4 regions of the Pseudomonas sp. PL-6 genome follow, and region 4 is predicted to be linked to each of the others. Evidence: riboswitches for the same ligand, from Rfam matches in the RefSeq annotation. Region 4 holds a riboswitch; each other region holds the start of a gene.
What was found. Region 4 has a riboswitch for cobalamin ahead of ACW9UL_RS03525 (energy-coupling factor ABC transporter permease). Riboswitches for the same ligand answer to the same signal wherever they lie in the genome.
Positions count from the first base shown of each region.

Region 1: it holds a riboswitch for cobalamin, as region 4 does, so the genes downstream of both, cobW (cobalamin biosynthesis protein CobW) here and ACW9UL_RS03525 (energy-coupling factor ABC transporter permease) in region 4, are expected to answer to the same signal.
Region 2: it holds a riboswitch for cobalamin, as region 4 does, so the genes downstream of both, cobO (cob(I)yrinic acid a,c-diamide adenosyltransferase) here and ACW9UL_RS03525 (energy-coupling factor ABC transporter permease) in region 4, are expected to answer to the same signal.
Region 3: it holds a riboswitch for cobalamin, as region 4 does, so the genes downstream of both, ACW9UL_RS19880 (TonB-dependent receptor domain-containing protein) here and ACW9UL_RS03525 (energy-coupling factor ABC transporter permease) in region 4, are expected to answer to the same signal.

Region 1 covers NZ_CM134189.1:23,982-29,112, reverse strand. The annotation lists gene cobN (cobaltochelatase subunit CobN) at 1-3,219, opposite strand, end outside; gene cobW (cobalamin biosynthesis protein CobW) at 3,293-4,342, opposite strand; cobalamin riboswitch at 4,442-4,637, opposite strand; gene ACW9UL_RS00135 (cobalamin biosynthesis protein) at 4,772-5,131, shown strand, end outside.
Region 2 covers NZ_CM134189.1:3,581,824-3,586,954, reverse strand. The annotation lists gene ACW9UL_RS15195 (molybdopterin molybdotransferase MoeA) at 1-397, shown strand, start outside; gene ACW9UL_RS15190 (NAD-dependent deacylase) at 401-1,180, shown strand; gene ACW9UL_RS15185 (C40 family peptidase) at 1,236-1,844, shown strand; gene ACW9UL_RS15180 (C40 family peptidase) at 1,931-2,449, shown strand; gene ACW9UL_RS15175 (O-methyltransferase) at 2,446-3,105, shown strand; gene ACW9UL_RS15170 (hypothetical protein) at 3,112-3,432, shown strand; cobalamin riboswitch at 3,472-3,676, shown strand; gene cobO (cob(I)yrinic acid a,c-diamide adenosyltransferase) at 3,850-4,461, shown strand; gene ACW9UL_RS15160 (cobyrinic acid a,c-diamide synthase CobB) at 4,458-5,131, shown strand, end outside.
Region 3 covers NZ_CM134189.1:4,561,852-4,566,982, forward strand. The annotation lists gene dxs (1-deoxy-D-xylulose-5-phosphate synthase) at 1-1,218, shown strand, start outside; cobalamin riboswitch at 1,292-1,494, shown strand; gene ACW9UL_RS19880 (TonB-dependent receptor domain-containing protein) at 1,586-3,472, shown strand; gene ACW9UL_RS19885 (cobalamin-binding protein) at 3,507-4,301, opposite strand; gene ACW9UL_RS19890 (MFS transporter) at 4,301-4,714, opposite strand; gene ribA (GTP cyclohydrolase II) at 4,711-5,131, opposite strand, start outside.
Region 4 covers NZ_CM134189.1:791,114-796,244, reverse strand. The annotation lists gene ACW9UL_RS03530 (hypothetical protein) at 1-411, shown strand, start outside; gene ACW9UL_RS03525 (energy-coupling factor ABC transporter permease) at 421-1,101, opposite strand; cobalamin riboswitch at 1,157-1,355, opposite strand; gene ACW9UL_RS03520 (carbonic anhydrase) at 1,679-2,422, shown strand; gene ACW9UL_RS03515 (acyl-CoA dehydrogenase family protein) at 2,478-4,127, opposite strand; gene ACW9UL_RS03510 (TetR/AcrR family transcriptional regulator) at 4,124-4,765, opposite strand; gene ACW9UL_RS03505 (7TM diverse intracellular signaling domain-containing protein) at 4,881-5,131, opposite strand, start outside.

The DNA of each region.
Region 1 (5,131 bases), 770 kb from region 4:
CAGGCGTTCGGCGAACTGCGCCCGCGCCGGCGTGCCCTTGGCGCCGCTGCCGTAGGCGTAGCCGCCCCAGTTCAGATACACCTCGGCGAGATCCGCGCGGCTCTGCCACAGGCGCTCCTCGATGGCGTTCTGCACCCCGGCACCATAGGCCCCCGGCTTGGCGCCGAACACCCGCCAGCCGGCCTGGCGCCGTGCTTCGGCTGCATCCAGGCCGCTGTCCTCGAGCGCCAGCGACTCACGCCAGACCCGCGCCGACAGCGGGTTCATGTCTTCCGGTTCGTCCAACTCGATCACCGCCTGCACGGCCTCGTCGAACAGGCGGATCAGGTTGCTGAAGGCATCGCGGAAGAAGCCCGATACGCGCAGGGTCACGTCCACTCGCGGGCGGCCGAGCTGCTCCAGGGCCAAGACTTCGAAGCGCTCGACGCGCTGGCTGCCCGGCTGCCATACCGGGCGCACGCCCATCAGCGCCAGCGCCTGGGCGATATCGTCGCCGCCGGTGCGCATGGTCGCCGTGCCCCACACCGACAGGCCGAGCTGGCGCAGGTGGTCGCCCTCGTCCTGTAGATGACGTTCGAGCAGACGATCAGCCGCCTGCACGCCGAGGCGCCAGGCGGTCGGCGTGGGCAGATGGCGCACGTCGAGGGTGAAGAAGTTGCGCCCGGTGGGCAGCACATCCAGGCGCCCACGGCTCGGTGCACCACTCGGCCCTGCAGGGACGAAACGCCCCTCCAGCGCTGCCAGCAGGCCGCCCATCTCGGCGTCGCCGCATGCATCGAGCAACGGCGCGATATGCTCGGCCAGGCCGTCGAGAATCAGCGCCACCTCGGCGCCAAAGGCTTCGCTTCGGTCCCCCGCCAGGCGCTGTTCGATCAGCCTCAGCGCCAGCAACTCCAGGCGTTCGCGGGTGTCGCCGACCGTGCGCCACAGGCTGTTATCCACAGCCTGCAACGCCTGTGGACGCAGCCCGTCCCAGGGCTGGCCCATATCGCAGTCAAGTGGATCGAGGCCCAGTTCCAGGCCACGGGCCAGCGCGCGCAGCAGGCTGGCATTGGCGCCCTGGCCATCGCCACGGGGAATGCGCAGCAGCGCCAGCAGGGTATCGCGACGCAGCTGGCCGGCCGGCGACTCGCCGAACACGTGCAGGCCGTCGCGGATCTGCGATTCCTTGAGGTCGCACAGGTAGGCGTCGAGCTGCGGCAGCCAGCTGTCGGCATCGTCGTTGAGTTGCAGGCCCAGCTCGCGGTCGAGGCTGGCCTCGCGCACCTTGGCCAGGATCTCGCCGCGCAGCTCCACGGCGCGGCGCTGGTCGAGCTGGCTGGCCTCGAAATATTCGTCGGCCAGGCGCTCCAGGTCGCGCAGCGGGCCGTAGCTCTCGGCACGGGTCAGCGGCGGCATCAGGTGATCGATGATCACCGCCTGGGTACGACGCTTGGCCTGCGCGCCTTCGCCCGGGTCGTTGACGATAAAGGGATAGATATTCGGCAAGGGGCCGAGCAGCGCCTGCGGCCAGCAACCCTCGGACAGGCCGACGCTCTTGCCCGGCAGCCATTCCAGGTTGCCGTGCTTGCCAACGTGGATCAGCGCATCGGCGGCGAAGGCCGTGCGCAGCCAGGCGTAGAAGGCGATATAGCCGTGCGGCGGCACCAGATCGGGGTCGTGGTATACCGCCGCCGGGTCGAGCTGGTAGCCGCGCGCCGGCTGGATGCCGACGAAGGTGAGACCGAAGCGCAGGCCGGCCACCATCATCCGCCCGCTGCGGAACATCGGATCCTGCTGCGGCTCGCCCCAACGTTCGCGCACCGCCTGCTGGTTGGCCGCCGGCAGGCTGTGGAAGAACCGCAGATAGTCATCCAGTGCCAGACTCTGCGCACAGGGGCGCGAGTCCAGGCCATACAGATCGTTGGTGACGCCACCGAGCAGGCTGTGGACAAGTGCGGTGCCGCTGTCCGGCAGCTTATCCACCGGGTAGCCCTGCTGTTGCAGCGCGCGGAGGACATTCAGCGCGGCGGCCGGGGTATCCAGGCCGACGCCGTTGCCGATGCGGCCGTCACGGGTCGGGTAATTGGCCAGGATCAGCGCGATTCGCTTCTGATTGTTGCTTTTAAGCGCCAACTTGCACCAGTTACGTGCCAGCTCGGCGACGAAGGCCATGCCCGATTCATGCGCCTGGTAGCACAGCACATCGCTCTGGCTGCGCTCGCTGCGCCAGGCCAGGCCCTTGAAGCTGATGGCGGTGCCAATCAGCCGGCCATCCAGCTCCGGCAGCACCACGTGCATGGCCAGGTCGCGCGACCCCAGGCCCTGGGCGCTGGCCTGCCACTGCGCCTGGTTGTCCAGCGCGCAGATGGCCTGCAGCACCGGGATATCGCGACGGAACACCCGCGCCTGCGGCGCCTCGGGGTTGGATAATGCGAAGCCGGTGGTGTTGATGATCAGCGCGGTATCCGTCTCATCCAGCCAGGCCTGTACCTGCTCCAGGCAGACGGCCTCCTTGAGGCTGGCCAGCGCAATCGGCAGCGGGTTGAGGCCCTGGGCCTGCAAATGCTGGCAGAAGGTATCGACGAAGGCGGTGTTCGCCGACTGCACATGGTTGCGGTAGAACAGCAGCGCCACCACGGGCGCGCCGGGTTGCCACTGCGCACGCCAGGCGGCCAGCTTGGCCGGACTGTGCTGCGGGTGATAGAGGCCGACACGCGGTAGCGGCTGTGGCTCCCGCCAGCTGTCGGCGCGCCCCAGCCAGCGGCTGCCGATGCAGCGAAACAGCTGGCGGGCGTTGTCCAGCCCGCCCTGGCGCAGGTACTGCCAGAGGCGCTGGCTGTCCTCCTCGGCGACATTGCCGAGCGCACTCAGCTCAGGGTCGGGCTTGTCGTCGCCCGGCACCATGATCACCCTGGCGCCGCGCGCGCCCAGCTCCACCAGGCGTTCGACGCCGTAGCGCCAGTAGCTGACGCCACCATGCACCGAGATCAGGATGACCTTGGCGTGCTGCAGCACCTGCTCGACGTAGTAGTCCACCGAGGCGTGGTTGCTCAGCTGCGCCGGGCTGGCCAGGCGCAGGCTGGGGTAATCGTCCGGCAGCTGCCGCGCGGCCTCGGCCAGCAAGGACAGGTGCGAATCGCCGGTGCACAGGATCACCAGCTCGGCCGGGGTCTGGCCGAGGTCGGCGATGCTGTCGGCCGGTAGCTGGGCGCCGGGCTGGGTGCGTAGAAGGTGCATCAGAGGTCCCGATAAATCGCCGGCAAGCCGGCTCCTGCGGGATGTGTAGGAGCCGGCTTGCCGGCGATCACCATCAAACCAGCGCCGCTTGCAGCTCGGCTTCGATGGCCGCGCGGTCGAGCTGCTGGCCGATCAGCACCAGGCGGCTCAGGCGCGGCTCGTCGGCCTGCCAGGCGCGGTCGAAGTGGCGGTCGAAGCGCTGGCCGACACCCTGGACCAACAGACGCATCGGTTTGCCAGGGATGGCGGCGAAGCCCTTGACCCGCAGGATGCCGTGTTTGCCCACCGCGTCCTTCAGCGCGGGCAGCAGGCGCGCCTCCTCGGCTTCGGGTAGTTCCACGTGGAACGAAGCGAATTCTTCGTGATCGTGGTCGTCGTCTTCATCGTCGTGATGGGTGCGGCGGCTGTCGATATGCAGCTCGGTTTCGCTGTTCAGGCCCAGCAGCACGTCCAGCGGCAGCTCGCCGCCGTGCGCCTCGATCACCTTGATCGCTGGCGGCAATTCCTCGGCCACCTCCGCGCGCACCGCGGCCAGCGCCTCGGCGTCGAGCAGGTCGGCCTTGTTGAGGATCACCAGGTCGGCGCTGGCCAGCTGATCGGCGAACAGCTCGTGCAGCGGCGATTCGTGGTCGAGGTTGGGGTCGAGCTGGCGCTGCGCGTCCACCTGCTCGGGGAAGGCGGCGAAGGTGCCGGCCAGCACAGCCGGGCTGTCGACTACGGTGATCACCGCATCGACGGTGCAGGCGTTGCGGATTTCCGGCCAGTTGAAGGCCTGCACCAGCGGCTTGGGCAGGGCCAGGCCGCTGGTCTCGATCAGGATATGGTCCAGATCGTCACGCCGCGCCACCAACTCGCGCATCACCGGGAAGAACTCCTCCTGTACGGTGCAGCACAGGCAGCCATTGGCCAGCTCGAAGACGCGGCCCATGGCCTCTTCCTCGCTGCAGCCGATGGCGCACTGCTTGAGGATCTCGCCGTCGATGCCCAGCTCGCCGAACTCGTTGACGATCACCGCGATACGGCGCCCCTCGGCGTGAGCCAGCAGATGGCGCAACAAGGTGGTTTTGCCGGCACCGAGAAAACCGGTGACGATGGTGACGGGCAGTTTGGCGAGGGTTTTCATGGATGGCCCCGTGGCGACGATAAATTCGGCGGACGGGGACGGGCAGACAGGCAGGCAGGCGCGAGCGTGCTGGCCGCGTCGGATCACCCCGTCCGAACAGTTGGCTGACGAAACGAGGCAGGTCTCCTGGCTCACGGGTTGCGCGGCGCGCATCCCTTCACCTTCCCGCCGGTTGGCAGTGGTCTAACGAAGGGCATAACCGTTTACAGTTGCGGGGGCAGCCAGGGCATCGACCCTGTTCCCTCTTAGCTTCCCGGCGGCACTGCCGGGAAGAACCTCGAACGCGAGAAGGCTACGCAGGCCGCGGCGCTCGGTCAATCGCGGTTGACCGGTGGGGGGCGCCATGTTGAGCTACGCCGCCACTCAGCCCGAATACCGCTTATGCTGCCCGCCTCTTCCACATGCCGCTCAGCATCGCCGCCGCAGGTCGTGGCCGGACTGGGCTGCCGCCGTGGCTGCAGCCTGGACGAGCTGAAAGCCCTGCTTATCCACAGCCTGAGCCAGCATGAGCTGACTGTGGATAACCTGGCCGGATTGGCCAGCATCGCCCACAAGCGCGAGGAAACGGCACTGCAGGAACTGGCCGAGCAGCTGAAGCTGAGGCTGCAGTTCTTCAGCAGCGAAGAACTCGCGCCTCAGCAGTCGGCCACCGGCGGCAGCGCCCTGGTCCAGTCCGTCACCGGCAGCCCCGCGGTGGCCGAGCCCTGTGCCCTGGCCCTGGCCGCCCGCCTGGGCGCCACGCCTCGTCTGCTCGGCGAGAAAAACCGCACGGCCAACGCCACCTGTGCG
Region 2 (5,131 bases), 2.4 Mb from region 4:
GGCGCTGTGGAAGCTGGCGATCAAGCCGGGCAAGCCTTTGACCTTCGGTCATTACCAGGGCGTGCCGGTGATCGGTCTGCCGGGCAATCCGGCCTCGACCCTGGTCACCTTCGGTCTGCTGGCGCGCCCCTACCTGCTGCGGCGTCTCGGCGTGCAGCGCATCGAGCCGCTGGGCTTCGTCGTGCCGGCCGGATTCGCCTGGCACAAGCCGGGCATACGCCGCGAATACCTGCGCGCGCGCCTGGAACAAGGTCGCGCGGTGCCTTACGCCAACCAGAGTTCCGGCGTGCTGCGCAGCGCCGCCTGGGCCGAAGGGCTGGCCGAGGTTCTGGAGGGGACGACGCTGGAGGAGGGCGACAGCCTGCGGTTCATTCCTCTCAGCGAGATCCTGGGCTAAGGCATGGACGAGGCGCTGCGGCGAGTCGCGCGGGCCATCGAGCAGGCCGAGCGCATTCTGGTCATTACCGGGGCGGGGTTGTCGGCCGACTCCGGCCTGCCCACCTACCGCGGCCTCGGCGGGCTGTACAACGGCCATACCGCCGAGGGCCTGCCGATCGAGGCGGCGCTGTCCGGGCCGATGCTGCGCCGCGACCCGGCACTGTGCTGGAAGTACCTGGCCGAACTGGGCAAGGCCTGCCTCGGCGCGGCGCCGAATGCCGGCCACCTGGCCATCGCCGAGCTGCAACGGCGTAAGCCCGGTTGCTGGGTGTTGACGCAGAACATCGACGGTTATCACCGCGCCGCCGGCAGCCCCGGCGAGCGTCTGATCGAGATCCACGGCGAGCTGGCGCCGCTGTACTGCCAGTCCTGCGGCGCCGAGGACAGCGAATTGGCCGAGCACCTGCAGCGGCCGTTGCCGCCGCGCTGTCGGCAGTGCGGCGGGGTGTTGCGTCCGCCCGTGGTGCTGTTCGAGGAAATGCTTCCGGAGGCGGCCGTCGACAGCCTCTACGGCGAGCTGCGCAAGGGCTTTGCCGTGGTGCTCAGCGTCGGCACCAGCGCCAGTTTCCCCTACATAGTCGAGCCGGTGCTGCGTACCCGCCAGGCCGGCGGCCTGAGCGTGGAGATCAACCCCACGCTGACTGACCTCAGCGACGTGGTGGATGTACGGCTGGCTGGGCGGGCCTTAGATGTTTTGCCGGAACTACTGGGTCACATTTCGGGCGATAGAATTTGCAAATAGACGGCATAGAGGGCATAGTCGCGCACTTGTAAATTCAACCGACACGGTCGTGCCCATGCCCAAACGCTTCGCACCCCTCGTGCCTTTTGCACTCATCGCCTTCCTCGCCGCCTGCGCCGGCCATGCGCCGCAGCCGCAGCTCGACGAACCCACGGTCAAGCCCGTCGCTCAGCAGGTCGAACCTGCCGAGGACGAGATGGCCGCGCTGATCGACGACAAACCCTACGAAATGCCGCAGCTGGCCGATAGCCTGCTCGACCTCGGGCGTTCGCTGGTCGGCACCCGCTATCGCTACGGCGGCAACTCGGTGCAGTCCGGCTTCGACTGCAGCGGCTTCGTCGGCTACCTGTTCCGCAAGGAAGTCGGCCTGGAACTGCCGCGCTCGACCCGCGAGCTGATCAACCTGGATGCGCCCAAGGTGGCCCGCGCCGACCTGGAGCCGGGCGATCTGATCCTGTTCAACGACCGCGGCCGTGGCCGCGTCAGCCACGCCGGCATCTACCTCGGCGACGATCAGTTCATCCATTCCAGCAGCAGCCGCAGCGGCGGCGTGCGCATCGACAGCCTGGACGACAGCTACTGGAATCGCAGCTACCTGCAGGCCAAGCGCGTCCTCGCCCTGGCCCCGGTGGACGACGAGCAGGCCGCCAAGCGTCATCCCTGATGGCTTGCGGCGCGGCCCCGCAGGGTTGCGCCGTTCGTCCTGAGCCGGCAGAGTAGGGCGCATCCAGGCTCAGGATCGCCTCGCTCATGCCCGTCACGACCCGTGTTGCCCTGCTCGTTCTCGCCCTGCTGCTGAGTGCCTGCAGCAGTCGCGCTCCCACCCCCCAGCCCAGCTACACGCCAGCAACTGGCCAGTTCCAGGGCGGCGCCGATGACGTGCTGTTCCGCGCCCTCGGCCTGGTCGGTACGCCCTATCGCTACGGCGGCAATACCCCGGACGGCGGTTTCGACTGCAGCGGCCTGATCGGCTACGTCTACCGCGACGCCGCCGGCATCAGCCTGCCGCGTTCGACCCGCGAGCTGAGCGCCATGCGCAGCCCCAAGGTGCGCCGCGACGCCCTGCTGAGCGGCGACCTGGTGTTCTTCGCCACCAACGGCGGGCGCGGCGTCAGCCATGCCGGCATCTATGTCGGCGAGGGACGTTTCGTCCACGCGCCGTCTTCGGGCGGCACGGTGCGCCTCGACAGCCTGGACAACAGCTACTGGCAGCGCGCCTATCTGGACGCCAAGCGCGTGCTCGCCCCCGAACTGGCGCGCAATCCGTGACCCAGCGCAGCCTGCAGCTCGACGACGCGCTCTACCAGTACCTGCTGGACGTCTCCCTGCGCGAGTCGCCGCTGCTCGCCCGCCTGCGCGCGGAAACCGCGCAGCTGAGCGAGGCGCGCTGGCAGATCGCCCCGGAGCAGGGCCAGTTCATGGCCCTGCTGGTGCGCCTGGTCGGCGCGCGGCGGATCGTCGAGGTCGGCACCTTCACCGGCTACAGCGCCATTTGCCTGGCCGATGCCATGGGGCCGCAGGGCCAGCTGATCTGCTGCGACCTGCCCGGCGACTACCACGCCACCGCGCGCCGCTATTTCGCCGAGGCCGGTCTGGCCGAGCGTATCCAATGGCGTATGGGCCCGGCGCTGGACAGCCTGGCGGCGCTGGAGGGTGAAGGGCAGGGCGACTTCGACCTGATCTTCGTCGACGCCGACAAGGCCAACTACCCGACCTACCTGGAGCAGGCGCTGCGCCTGTTGCGCCAGGGCGGCCTGCTGCTGTTCGACAACACCCTGTGGAGCGGTCGGGTGTTGCAGCCGCAGCCGGACAGCGCCGACACCCGCGCCATTCAGGCGCTGAACCGGGCGCTCAAGGACGATGCGCGCGTCGAGCTGTCGCTGCTGCCGCTGGGCGACGGCCTGACCCTGTGCCGCAAGCGCTGAGCCGCCGTGGCCGACGCCATCCGCCTGCCGCCCCAGCCCGACGCCTGCGAACTGTGCGCGCGGTCGGTGGCGCTGACCCGTCACCACCTGATCCCCAAGGCCCTGCACGACAAGGCCTATGTGCAGAAGCGCTATCCCCGCCACGAACGCATCACGGCCACGCTCTGGGTCTGTCGCGCCTGCCATAACCAGATCCACCGGCTGTTCAGCGAGAAGGAGCTGGCACTGAGCTACAACAGCCGCGAAGCGTTGCTGGGCGACGAGCGCTTGCGCGGCTTCGTCGAGTGGCTGGCGCGCAAGCCGGCCGGCTTCGTCCCCCGCCACTGAGTCGCGCCGGCGTTGACGGGCGAGGCGGCCAGCCTCTACCCTGCGCGCCTTGCTTCAGGTGCCCGACGCCAAGCGCGTACGAGGTGAAACAGGGAAGCCGGTACAGAATCCGGCGCTGCCCCCGCAACGGTAGGTGAGTCAAACGCCGCTCTATTGCCACTGTGCTTCGTGCATGGGAAGGCGCGGCGCTAGCCCGCGAGGCTCGCTCACAAGCCCGGAGACCGGCCTGCTGCAGTCCACGGCATCGCGGAGGGCGTTGTCTGGCGTGCGGGCTCGCCTTCCCGGTGGCCTGCGCGCGCCGTTCTCCGCCTGCCTTGTCCAGCCCACTGTGTTCGGGAGCGCAACGATGCCGCCACGCCAGCTTGCCAGTCGTGCACGGCGGCCCGCGCCCGGATGCCCGCAGACCAGGAAACTTCGATGAGCGAATCGGCTGATCGCGACGCCCGGCACCAGGCGCGCATGGCGCGCAAGAAGGCGCTGATCGACGCGAAGATCGCCCAGGCCCAGGACCAGTACGGCCTGCTGCTGGTGCACAGCGGCAACGGCAAGGGCAAGAGCAGCAGCGCCTTCGGCATGGTCGCCCGCGCCCTCGGCCACGGCATCAAAGTCGGCGTGGTGCAATTCATCAAGGGCGCCGCCAGCACCGGCGAGGAGGCCTTCTTCCGCCGTTTTCCCGAGGAAGTCAGCTACCACGTGATGGGCGAGGGCTTCACCTGGGAGACCCAGGATCGCCAGCGCGATATCGCCAAGGCGGGCGAGGCCTGGGCCGTTGCGCAGCGCCTGCTGAACGACGAGGGCGTCGGCCTGGTGGTGCTGGACGAGCTGAACATCGCCCTCAAGCACGGCTATCTGCAGCTCGCTGCCGTGCTCGCCGATATCCAGGCGCGGCCGCTCTCGCAGCATGTGGTGGTGACCGGGCGCGGCGCCTTGCCGGGGATGATCGAGGCGGCCGATACGGTGACCGAGATGGGCCTGGTCAAGCATGCCTTCAAGGCCGGGGTGAAGGCGCAGAAGGGGGTGGAGTTTTGACCTCGCGCCAGTGCCCGGCGCTGCTGATCGCCGCGCCAGCCTCGGGGCAGGGCAAGACCACCGTCACCGCCGCCCTGGCGCGCCTGCACAGCCGTCAGGGTCGGCGGGTGCGGGTGTTCAAGTGCGGCCCGGATTTCCTCGACCCGATGATCCTCGCCCGCGCCAGCGGCGCGCCGGTGTACCAGCTCGACCTGGCCATGGTCGGCGAGGCGGAGAGCCGCCGCCTGCTCTGGCAGGCGGCGGGCGAGGCCGAGCTGATCCTGATCGAGGGGGTGATGGGCCTGTTCGACGGCCAGCCCTCGGCGGCCGACCTGGCGCGGCAGTTCGGCGTGCCGGTGCTGGGGGTGATCGACGGTTCGGCCATGGCCCAGACCTTCGGCGCCCTGGCCCATGGCCTGGCGACCTTCCAGCCCGACCTGCCGTTCGCCGGCGTGCTCGGCAACCGGGTGGCCAGCGCCCGTCACGGCGAGATCCTGCGCGCTGCGCTGCCGCCGAGTATCCGCTGGTACGGCGCGCTGCCGCGTAATGCCGCGGTGGAGCTGCCCAGCCGCCACCTGGGGTTGGTGCAGGCGCAGGAGCTGGCCGACCTGGATGCGCGCCTGGATGCCGCCGCCGATGCCCTGGCCGCCAGCGCCGAGGTGGCCTTGCCGGCACCGGTGCGCTTTGCCGC
Region 3 (5,131 bases), 1.5 Mb from region 4:
GAGATCGCGCGCAAGACCGAGGAACACGCCAAGGGCATGCTGGTACCCGGCACCCTGTTCGAGGAACTGGGCTGGAACTATATCGGCCCCATCGACGGCCACGACCTGCCCACCCTGCTCGCCACCCTGCGCAATATGCGCGACCTGGACGGCCCGCAGTTCCTCCATGTGGTGACCAAGAAGGGCAAGGGCTTCGCCCCGGCCGAGGCCGACCCGATCGGCTACCACGCCATTACCAAGCTGGAGCCGGTCAAGCCCGATGCCGCGCCGCTCTCCAGCCAGAAACGGCCGTCCGGCCCGAAATACTCCAACGTGTTCGGCCAGTGGCTGTGCGACATGGCCGCAGCAGACTCGCGCCTGGTCGGCATCACCCCGGCGATGAAGGAAGGCTCGGACCTGGTGGCCTTCGCCGAACGCTTCCCGGCGCGCTACTTCGACGTCGCCATCGCCGAGCAGCACGCCGTGACCCTGGCCGCCGGCATGGCCTGCGACGGGGTCAAGCCGGTGGTGGCGATCTACTCGACCTTCCTCCAGCGCGGCTACGACCAGCTGATCCACGACGTCGCGGTGCAGAACCTCGACGTGCTGTTCGCCATCGACCGCGCCGGCCTGGTCGGCGAGGACGGTCCGACCCACGCCGGCAGCTTCGATATCTCCTACCTGCGCTGCATCCCCGGCATGCTGGTGATGACCCCGAGCGACGAGAACGAGCTGCGCCGCATGCTCACCACCGGCTACCTGTTCGACGGCCCGGCGGCGGTGCGCTACCCGCGCGGCAGCGGCCCCAACGCCACCATCGACCCAGGCCTGGCGCCGCTGGAAATCGGCAAGGGCCTGATCCGTCGCCAGGGCCGTCGCGTCGCCCTGCTGGCCTTCGGCGTGCAACTGGCCGAGGCGCTGCAGGTCGGCGAGACGCTGGACGCCACGGTGGTCGACATGCGTTTCGTCAAACCGCTGGACGCCGCCCTGCTGCGCGAACTGGCGGCCAGCCACGAGCTGCTGGTGAGCATCGAGGAAAACGCGGTGATGGGCGGCGCCGGCAGCGCGGTCGGCGAGTTCCTCGCCGCCGAGAACATCGTCAAGCCGCTGCTGCAGCTGGGCCTGCCCGACTACTACGTCGAACACGCCAAGCCGGCGCAGATGCTCAAAGAATGCGGCCTCGACCAGGCCGGCATCGAAGCCGCGGTGCGCACGCGACTGGCCCAGTTGCCCGCCTGAACATGAGACCCGCTCATCGCTGAATGAGCGGACCTTGCTTGTCATTCATCCCGCCGCGCACTAGGGTGCGCGGCATTGCATGTTCCGCCAGGGTGCGCCGCTAACACGGCGTGAAACGGGAAGTCGGTGCGCCCATCCGGGCAATCCCGACGCTGCCCCCGCAACGGTAATCGACGGCAGGCCGCAAGCCTGCACCTTGTCCACGGCCACTGGGTATTCCCGGGAAGGCGGACCGGGGTCGTGAGCCCGGAGACCGGCCCCGGCGGTGCGACTGGTGTTGCGGAGGGCCGCACCGTCAAGCGCCGCCCTGCGCGCGCTTGCCCCCTGCCCTCCTCGAACGTCTGCCGACCTTTGAGGAATACCCCTGATGAAACTGTCCCCCCTGGCCCTGGCCATCGCCGTTCTGCCCGGCCTCGCCCTGGCCGCCGAACCCTACGCCGCCGAGCCGCTGGTGATCACCTCCGGGCGCCTGGCCGAACCGCAAGCCCAGGCCACCGCCGCCACCACGGTGTTCGAGCGGGCGGATATCGAGCGTTTGCAGGTCAGCAGCGTGCCCGATCTGCTCAGCCGCGTTCCCGGCGTATCCATCGTGCAGAACGGCGGCCGCGGCAGCCTGACCAGCCTGTTTCTGCGTGGCGCCAACGCCAACCAGACTCTGGTGCTGGTCGACGGCGTGCGTCTGAATGCCGCCGCCAGCGGCCTGGCCCGCCTGGAATTCCTCAGCCCCGAGCAGATCGAGCGCATCGAGGTGGTGCGCGGCCCACGTTCGGCGCTGTATGGCGCCGACGCCATCGGCGGAGTGATCCAGATTTTCACCCGCCAGGGCGAGGCCGGCCTGCAACCGCGCCTGCGCCTGGCCGCCGGTAGCCAGCAGACCTTCGAACGCAGCCTGGGACTGTCCGGCGGCGACCAGCGCACGCGCTTCGACCTCGGCGCCAGCCTGGTCGAGCGCGCCGGCTTCGACCGCTCAGCAGACGCTCGCGGCTATGACGGCGACCACGACGGCCTGCGCCGCAAGGCCTTCAACCTGAGCCTGCAGCACCGCTTCAACGAACGCCTCGAAGGCGGTCTGAGCCTGCTCGAACAGCATGGCGAGAGCGAGTACGACGACCTGTTCAGCTTCGTGCCGGGCAACCCCAGCGAGCGCTTCAGCGTTTCCACTGCCGCCGCCCATCTCGAGGCGCAGCTCGCCGAGCGCTGGAGCAGTCGCCTGGAGCTCGGCCACGGCGAGGACAAGAGCGACAACCGCGACCCGCTGAACGCCAGTAACAACTATCAGTACAACACCTACCGCGACAGCGCGGGCTGGCTCAACACCCTGCAACTGAGCGACGCCCAGCAGCTGCTGCTCGGTCTCGACTGGTACGAGGACCGCCTGGGCAGCGACAGCGAGTTCAGCCAGACCGAGCGCTGGAACCGGGCCGCCTTCGTCCAGCACCGCTTCCGTGGCGAGGGCTTCGCCACCGAGCTGGGCCTGCGCCACGACGACAACCAGCAGTTCGGCAGCGAGAACACCTGGAACGCGGCACTGAGCCTGGACCTGAGCGAGCGTCTCGAACTGCTGCTGAGCTACGGCGAGGGCTTCCACGCGCCCACCTTCAACGACCTGTATTTCCCCACCAGCTCGTTCTATGGCGGCAACCCGAACCTGGCCCCCGAGCGCTCGAAGACCTACGAGGTGCAACTGCGCGGCGAGCACCTGGACAGCCGCTGGAGCCTGTCGGCCTACCGCACCGAGGTCGAAGACCTGATCACCGTAGTCAGCGATCCGCTGACCTTCTTCAGCACCCCGATGAACGTCAACCAGGCACGCCTGCAAGGCCTGGAACTGAGCCTGGAACGCGAGGTGCTGGGCTGGCAGGCCGCGCTCGGCGCCAGCCTGCTCGACCCACGTGATCGCGACAGCGGCCACACCCTGCCGCGCCGCGCCAAACGCAGCCTGAGCCTGGATCTGGATCGTCAGTTCGGCGCCTTCGCCGCCGGCCTCACCTGGCAGGCCGTCTCCGGCCGCTACGACGATGCCGCCAACACCCGCGAGATCGCCGGCTACGGCCTGCTGGCCGCGCGGGCCAGCTGGCGGATGAACGAGGAGCTGCAGTGGCAGGTCAAGGTCGACAACCTGCTGGACAAGGACTATTCCCAGGCGCTGTACAGCCGACCGAACGACCCCTTCTTCGGTAGCGTGAGTTACTACGGCTACCGCGAGGAAGGCCGCAGCGCCCTGCTCTCGCTGACCTGGACACCGCAACTCTGATCCCGGTGCTGACGGTGCACCAAGCCGCTCCAGGCTAACGCACCGTGGCCAGCCGCTCGCACAGCCGCTCGATGGCGCCGAGCATCTGCCGGCTGGGCCGCTCCAGGCCCCTGTCCGGCACCGCCCAGACCTGGCCGCGGCGCACCGCGCGCAGCTGCGGCCAGGCCTGCCAGCTCGACAGTTCGGCATTGCTGCCGCCGAGAATCACCTCGGGGTCGCGCGCCAGCACCGCCTCGATGCCGACCTGGGGCGCCGGCTGGCTCAGGTCGGCGAACAGGTTGCGCGCGCCGCACACCGCCAGCGCATCGCCGATCAGCTGCTCGCCGCCGATGGTATAGAGCGGCTGGTGCCAGACCTGATAGAACACCGCCAATGGCCGCTCGCGCCGGTAACGCTGGCGCAACCCGGCCAGCTCGGCGCGAAACTCCGCCGCCAGCCGCTCGCCCCGTTCGGCGCGACCGATACGCTCGGCGATAAGGATAAAGGCCTCGGCCAACTGCTCGAGGCGCGCCGGCTCGACCACCAGCAGGGGAATGCCGAAACGCTGCAACTGCGCCTGCTGCGCCGCCGGCACGCTGCCCGGAGCGATCAGGATCAAGTCGGGCGCCAGCTGCAGCAGACGCTCGAACTCCAGCTGGCCGTAGCGGCCGACGGTGGGCAGCTGGGCCAGCGCGGCGGGATGCTCGTCGCCTGCCAGCACGCCGACCAGCAGGTCGGCGGCATCCAGCTCGAGCATGATCTCGCTGAGCGACGGCGCCAGGCTGACCACCCGTGGTGCGGCCGCCAGCGGCAGGGCCAGCAGACACAGGGCCAACAGCAGCGCGCGCATCAGCCGAGTTGGCGGGGAATGCGGTAGAGGCAGTGCAGGACGATGCTCGACAGCGCCAGCAGCACCAGGGGTATCGCCTCCAGCCCGGCCAGCACCGCCAGGGCGGCGATCCAGGCCGGCAGCGCCGCGCCGAGCAGTGCGCGCAAACGCACACGATCCAGCTCCAGCCAGGCGGCCGGCTCGGCGTCGCTGTCCAGGGCTTTGTCGGTGGCGATCAGCGCACGCTTGTAGGCGGCGAACAGCGGCAGGCTGACGAACATCGAGGCCAGCCCGGCGACGAACAGCGGCAGGCTCAGCACCGTGGTGGCGCCGCCGCCGAACAGCAGGTTGAAGACGAACAAGGGTGCCAGGGCCACGCCCAGCTGGCGCCACCAGGCGAGCGCCAGACGGCGCTTGACCTGGCCGCGGGTCACAGGCTGTCCTCGGCCTCGCCCTGGTGCTGGTTGCCCAGCATATGGCCGAGCTTGCCGGCCTTGGTGGCGAGGTAGCGCTTGTTGTAGGGGTTGTGCTCGATCTGCAGCGGCACGCGGTGATCCACGGCGATGCCCATGTCGCCCAGCGCCTTGACCTTGCGCGGGTTGTTGGTCATCAGCTTGAGGCTCTTGATGCCCAGGTGCTCGAGCATCGGCTGGCAGATCGCGTAGTCGCGCTGGTCGGCGCCGAAGCCCAGGCGCTCGTTGGCCTCGACGGTGTCGGCGCCGCCGTCCTGCAACTCGTAGGCGCGGATCTTGTTCAGCAGGCCGATGCCGCGGCCTTCCTGGCGCAGGTACAGCAGCACGCCACGGCCTTCGTTGGCGATCGCCTGCAGCGCCGCCTGCAGCTGCGCACCG
Region 4 (5,131 bases):
AACGGCCAGGTGCTGGAGCGCCAGGCGCTGTTCCAGCGTGGCGCGCCGGCCGACGCGCCAGTCGCGGCGAAACGCCTGGACCCGGCGCTGATCGGCACCTGGATTCACGAGAAGCAGATCAACAGCGGCGGCGCCAGCTTCGCCGCCTTCACCACCCTGCTGACCCTGCAGCTGGGCGCCGACGGCAGCGTCGCACAATGGAGCCTGGCGGCCGGCGGCGGCAGCGACTGGAGTTTCAACAGCCCGGGCGAACTGCAGTACCGCGGCCGCTGGCGCAGCGACAACGGCGTGCTGCAGGTGCGCCTGGACGGCGCCGCCGACTACCAGCCCGCCGCTTACTATCGCTTCAGCGACCCGTACCTGGTCACCGAGAGCAATACCGGCAAGATGATCTGGCAGCGCCGCAAGTAGCGTTGCGGGTCAGGCGGCCTGATGCAGGCGCACGTTGAACAGCGGGCCCTGGCTGAAACGCGCCAGCGCCTTGGCCGCGGCCAGCACGCCCAGATCGATCAGCGGCTCGATCAGGATCACGCTCATGTAGGCCAGGCCGAAGCTGCCCACCGCCGCCAGGTTGTCGCCGGCGAAGCCCTGACCGTAGAAGGCCCAGAACGCCACCCAGGCGACGATGCCGCCCTGGTAGGCGGTCGACAGCGCCAGCGCCTGCTTGTAGGAGAGATCCACGTAGGCGGTGCCCGGCGCGACGATGCGCTTGGCCAGCAGCTGGATGCCCCACAGCGGCAGCAGCAGGGTGGTGACGTTCATGCCGTACTGCGGCAGGTCGAACTGGGCGAACAGCAGCCCTTGCAACAGCAGGCCGACGGCCAGACCGATGGCCGCGGCGCCGGCGCCGAACAGCAGCAGCAGGGTCGAGCCGAGGATCAGGTGGACCTCCGAGACGCCCACCGGATGACGCGGCAAGACCTCGAAGAAGCAGAACACCAGGGCGGTGGTCAACAGGCTGCGCAGCGCCAGGGCGACCACCCCGCCGTTGTCGCGGATGGCATCGCGGGCCAGTTTGGCGGTCAGGCCGAGGCCGGTGACGGCAGTGGCGTAGCTGAGCAGGATCTTGGCGCCTTCGACGACGCCGGGTTCGATATGCATAAGGGTTCCTTGGTCGCGCCCACCGCGCGACGATCCGGATGGAGGGGATGGGCGCAAGCGCCCGACGGCGATGGCAGGTCTCCTGGCTCGCGGCTCGACACTTCGCCCGCCTTCCCGGCCTGTGGGCCAGTGGCATATGGGCGTCGTTCGCCGCTTACAGTTGCGGGGGCAGCCAGGGCATTGGCGACGCGGCGCCGCACCCTGTTCCCTTTTCATCCGACCCTGGGGCCGAAACCATCGGCGGCCACCTTACCCGGCCGCACGGACAAAAGACAGCGCCCGCTCTCAACCGCGCCCGCACCAGGCTCCTCGGCGAGATTCGGAACCCGCCAGAGCCGGGTCTGTCACTGATCTGTCGCTCGCGGCGCGACGGCTGAGGGGCATCCGCGGCAGGAGCGCCTCGCTGGCTGAGCAGATGCTGACTGGAGGCGCTCGCTTCCCCGCCAGTGCGGCAACCGTCACGTTGCGCGCGGGCATGTGTAACCATTTATTACAAGGCAATCGTAGTATTTCTGCACCCGCGCCGACTGCAGATCACGCGAGCCCGCAGATCCATCATCCGGTAACGAGAGCGTATATGAAGAAACCCCTGATCGTCGCGTTGACAGCCCTGTTCGCAACCGGCGCCATGGCTGCCGAGCAGCAACCGCACTGGAACTACCAGGGCAAGGAGGGCCCCGCACACTGGTCCCAGCTGGCCCCAGGCTACGAAACCTGCGCGATTGGCCATGCCCAATCGCCGATCGACATCCGCGATGCCACGCGAGCCTCCCTGCCGCGCATCATGTTCGACTACCAGGCCAGCCCAGCGGAGGTAGTGAACAACGGCCACACCGTCCAGGTGAACCTGGCCAATGCCGGCGGCGTCGAGATCGACGGCGAGCCCTACCGCCTGGTGCAGTTCCATTTCCACACGCCAAGCGAGGAGCACATCGCCGGGCGGGCATTCCCGATGGTCGCGCACTTCGTCCACCAAGCCGCCGATGGCCGCCTGGCGGTGGTGGCAGTGCTGTTCAGGGAAGGCGAGCAGAATCAGGCTCTGGGGCAGGTGTTCGATGCCATGCCGACCAGGGCGGGCGAGAACGTCGAGCTGGCCGGCAGCTTCGCCCCGCAAACCCTACTGCCGCAGCAGCAGGGCTACTATGCCTTCGCCGGCTCGCTGACCACCCCGCCGTGCAGCGAGAACGTGCAATGGCGCGTACTGAAGCAGCCGGTCGAGCTGTCCCAGGCGCAACTGGCACAGTTCCGCCACCTGTACGCGATGAACGCGCGGCCGATCCAGCCACTCAATGGCCGAGAAGTGCTGGAGAGCGACGACTAAAGCCCTCTGCCTCTAATAATGCGCCGGCTGGATGGCCGGCGCATCCCCCCTTCCCTCAGCCCAGCTGCGGCATGCCGCGCGCCAGCAGTGCCTCGACATCGATGCCGCGCGACAGGGTGCCGTAGACCCGGCCGCGGCCTTCCAGGCGGCTGGCGATAAAGGCGTCGGACACCGTGGCGTTGCCGGCCTCCAGCAGCAACTTGGCCTGCAGGCCGACGGCCACGTCCTCGGTGAGCTGGCGGGCGCGGTACTGGATATCGGCGGTATCCGCAAAGTCGGCCTTCAAGCGCTGGATATGCGCCTTCAGACGGGCATCGCCGTGACCGTCGCCCAACTCGGCGAACAGCGCGTCGAGCACGCCCGGCTCCTTCGACAGGGCACGCAGCACGTCCAGGCACTGCACGTTGCCCGAGCCCTCCCAGATCGAGTTGACCGGCGCTTCGCGATACAGGCGCGGCAGGATGGTTTCCTCGACGTAACCGGCGCCGCCCATGCACTCGCTGGCCTCGTAGATCATCTCCGGCGCGCGTTTGCAGATCCAGTACTTGCCCACGGCGGTGACCAGGCGGGCGAACTTGTCTTCCTGCTCGTCATGCAGGTGATCCAGCGCGCGGCCCATGCGCATGGACAACGCCAGCGCCGCCTCGCTCTCCAGCGCCAGGTCGGCCAGCACGTTCTGCATCAGCGGCTGGTCGGCGAGCAGCTTGCCGCCGACCTGGCGGTGCGCACAGTGGTGCGCGGCCTGGGTCAGCGCCTGGCGCATCAGGCTGCTGGAGCCGACCATGCAGTCGAAGCGGGTCATGGCCACCATCTCGATGATGGTCGGCACGCCGCGCCCCTCCTCGCCGAGCATCCAGGCGAAGGCGCCGCGGTATTCCACCTCGCTGGAGGCGTTGGCCCAGTTGCCCAGCTTGTTCTTCAGGCGCTGGATGTAGAACTGGTTGCGCGTGCCGTCCGGGCGGTGGCGCGGCAACAGGAAGCAGGAGAGGCCCTTGTCGGTCTGCGCCAGGGTGAGGAAGGCATCGCACATCGGCGCCGAGCAGAACCACTTGTGCCCGACCAGCTCGTAGGCCTGCCCCGGCCCGCCGATACCGACCGGGTAGGCGCGGGTGGTGTTGGCGCGCACGTCGGTGCCGCCCTGTTTCTCGGTCATGGCCATGCCGATGGTGACGCCGCTCTTCTGCTCCATCGGCAGGTTGCGCGGGTCGTACTGGCTGGAGAGGATCTTCGGCAACCACTGCTCGGCCACGTTCGGCTGCAGGCGGATGGCCGGCACGGCGGCGAAGGTCATGGTCAGCGGGCAGCCGCTGGCGGCCTCGGCCTGGCTGTGCAGGTAGGTCAGCCCGGCGCGGGCGACATGGGCGCCGGCGCGCGGGTCCGTCCAGGGCAGCGAGGGCAGGCCGTGCTCGACCGCGATGCGCATCAGCTCGTGGTAGGCCGGATGAAATTCCACCAGGTCGATGCGGTTGCCGTAGCGGTCATGGCTCTTGAACACCGGCTTGTTCTCGTTGGCGAGGAAACCGGCCTGCATCAGCGCCCCGCCAGCCAGCGCGCCGTAGGCGTGCAGCTTGTCCTCGGCCCAGCCGCCAGCGAAGCGCCGGGTCCACTCCTGCAGCGGCAGGTCGAGGCGATAGAGGTTGGCGCCGTCCAGGCTCGGCACCTGGTTGAACACCTCGTGGGTTTCGGCATGCAGGCTGGGTTTCATCGCGGCAGTTCCTCGGCGCCGACGGCGCGCAGGCAGAAGGTGACCAGGCTGGCGCTGACGTCGGCCAGCTCCAGGGCGGGGTGGCCCGCCGCACGGGCGGCGCGGGCCGGGGGAGAGAGCGGACCGACCAGGGCCTCGGCGATGGCGCCGACCAGGCAGGCGGCGACCAGGCCGACCTGCTCGAGGCGAAATTCGCCGCGGCGCACGCCCTCCTCGAGCAGGTCGGTAAAGAGTTCGGCGTAGGCCTCGCGGTACAGCAGGCGCTGCTCGTCCACCTCGGGGTCGACCGGCTCGGCGATCAGGGCGAAGGCCAGGCGGCGGCTGTGCCAGGCGCGCGCGGCGAACTGTTCGAGGCCGGCGCGCAGGCGCTGCGGCGCGCTGCCCGGCGCGCGCAGGGTGGCGGCCAGGGCATCGACCTCGCGCTGGCTGGCGTCGGCGAACACCTCGGCGGCCAGTTCGCCCTTGCTGCGAAAATGCCGGTACAGGCTGCCGGTGGCGATGCCGACGTCCTCGGCCAGCGCCTGCATGGTCAACGCAGCGAAGCCGCCATCGACCACCCGCTGCAGGGCACAGACGAGGATGCGTTGACGCAACGCCTGATCGCGGTCGATCCGCGCTTCGCTGGGACGGTAGGCCATGGTCTGAATCCCGATTCACATGGCATCAGTGAATCAGGATTCAGACCATGGCTAAAGCGACGTTCCGGCCAAAACTGCGGCCGAACGGGCGTCAGAATGCAAGGCGCCAGCAGGTTCAGGACGAGCTGGTGGTCAGCGAAGGGCTCGCCGGGCGGCACAGCACCCAGTCGTGCAGCAGCACGCGCAGCTCGTCGAACTTCACCGGCTTGGCCAGGTAGTCGCTCATGCCCGCGGCCAGGCAGCGTTCGCGGTCGCCGCTGTGGCTGTGCGCGGTGATCGCCAGCACCGGCAGCTCGGCGCAGCCCGGTAGGGCACGCAGCGCACGGCAGGTGGCAAAGCCGTCCATCACCGGCATCTGGCAGTCGA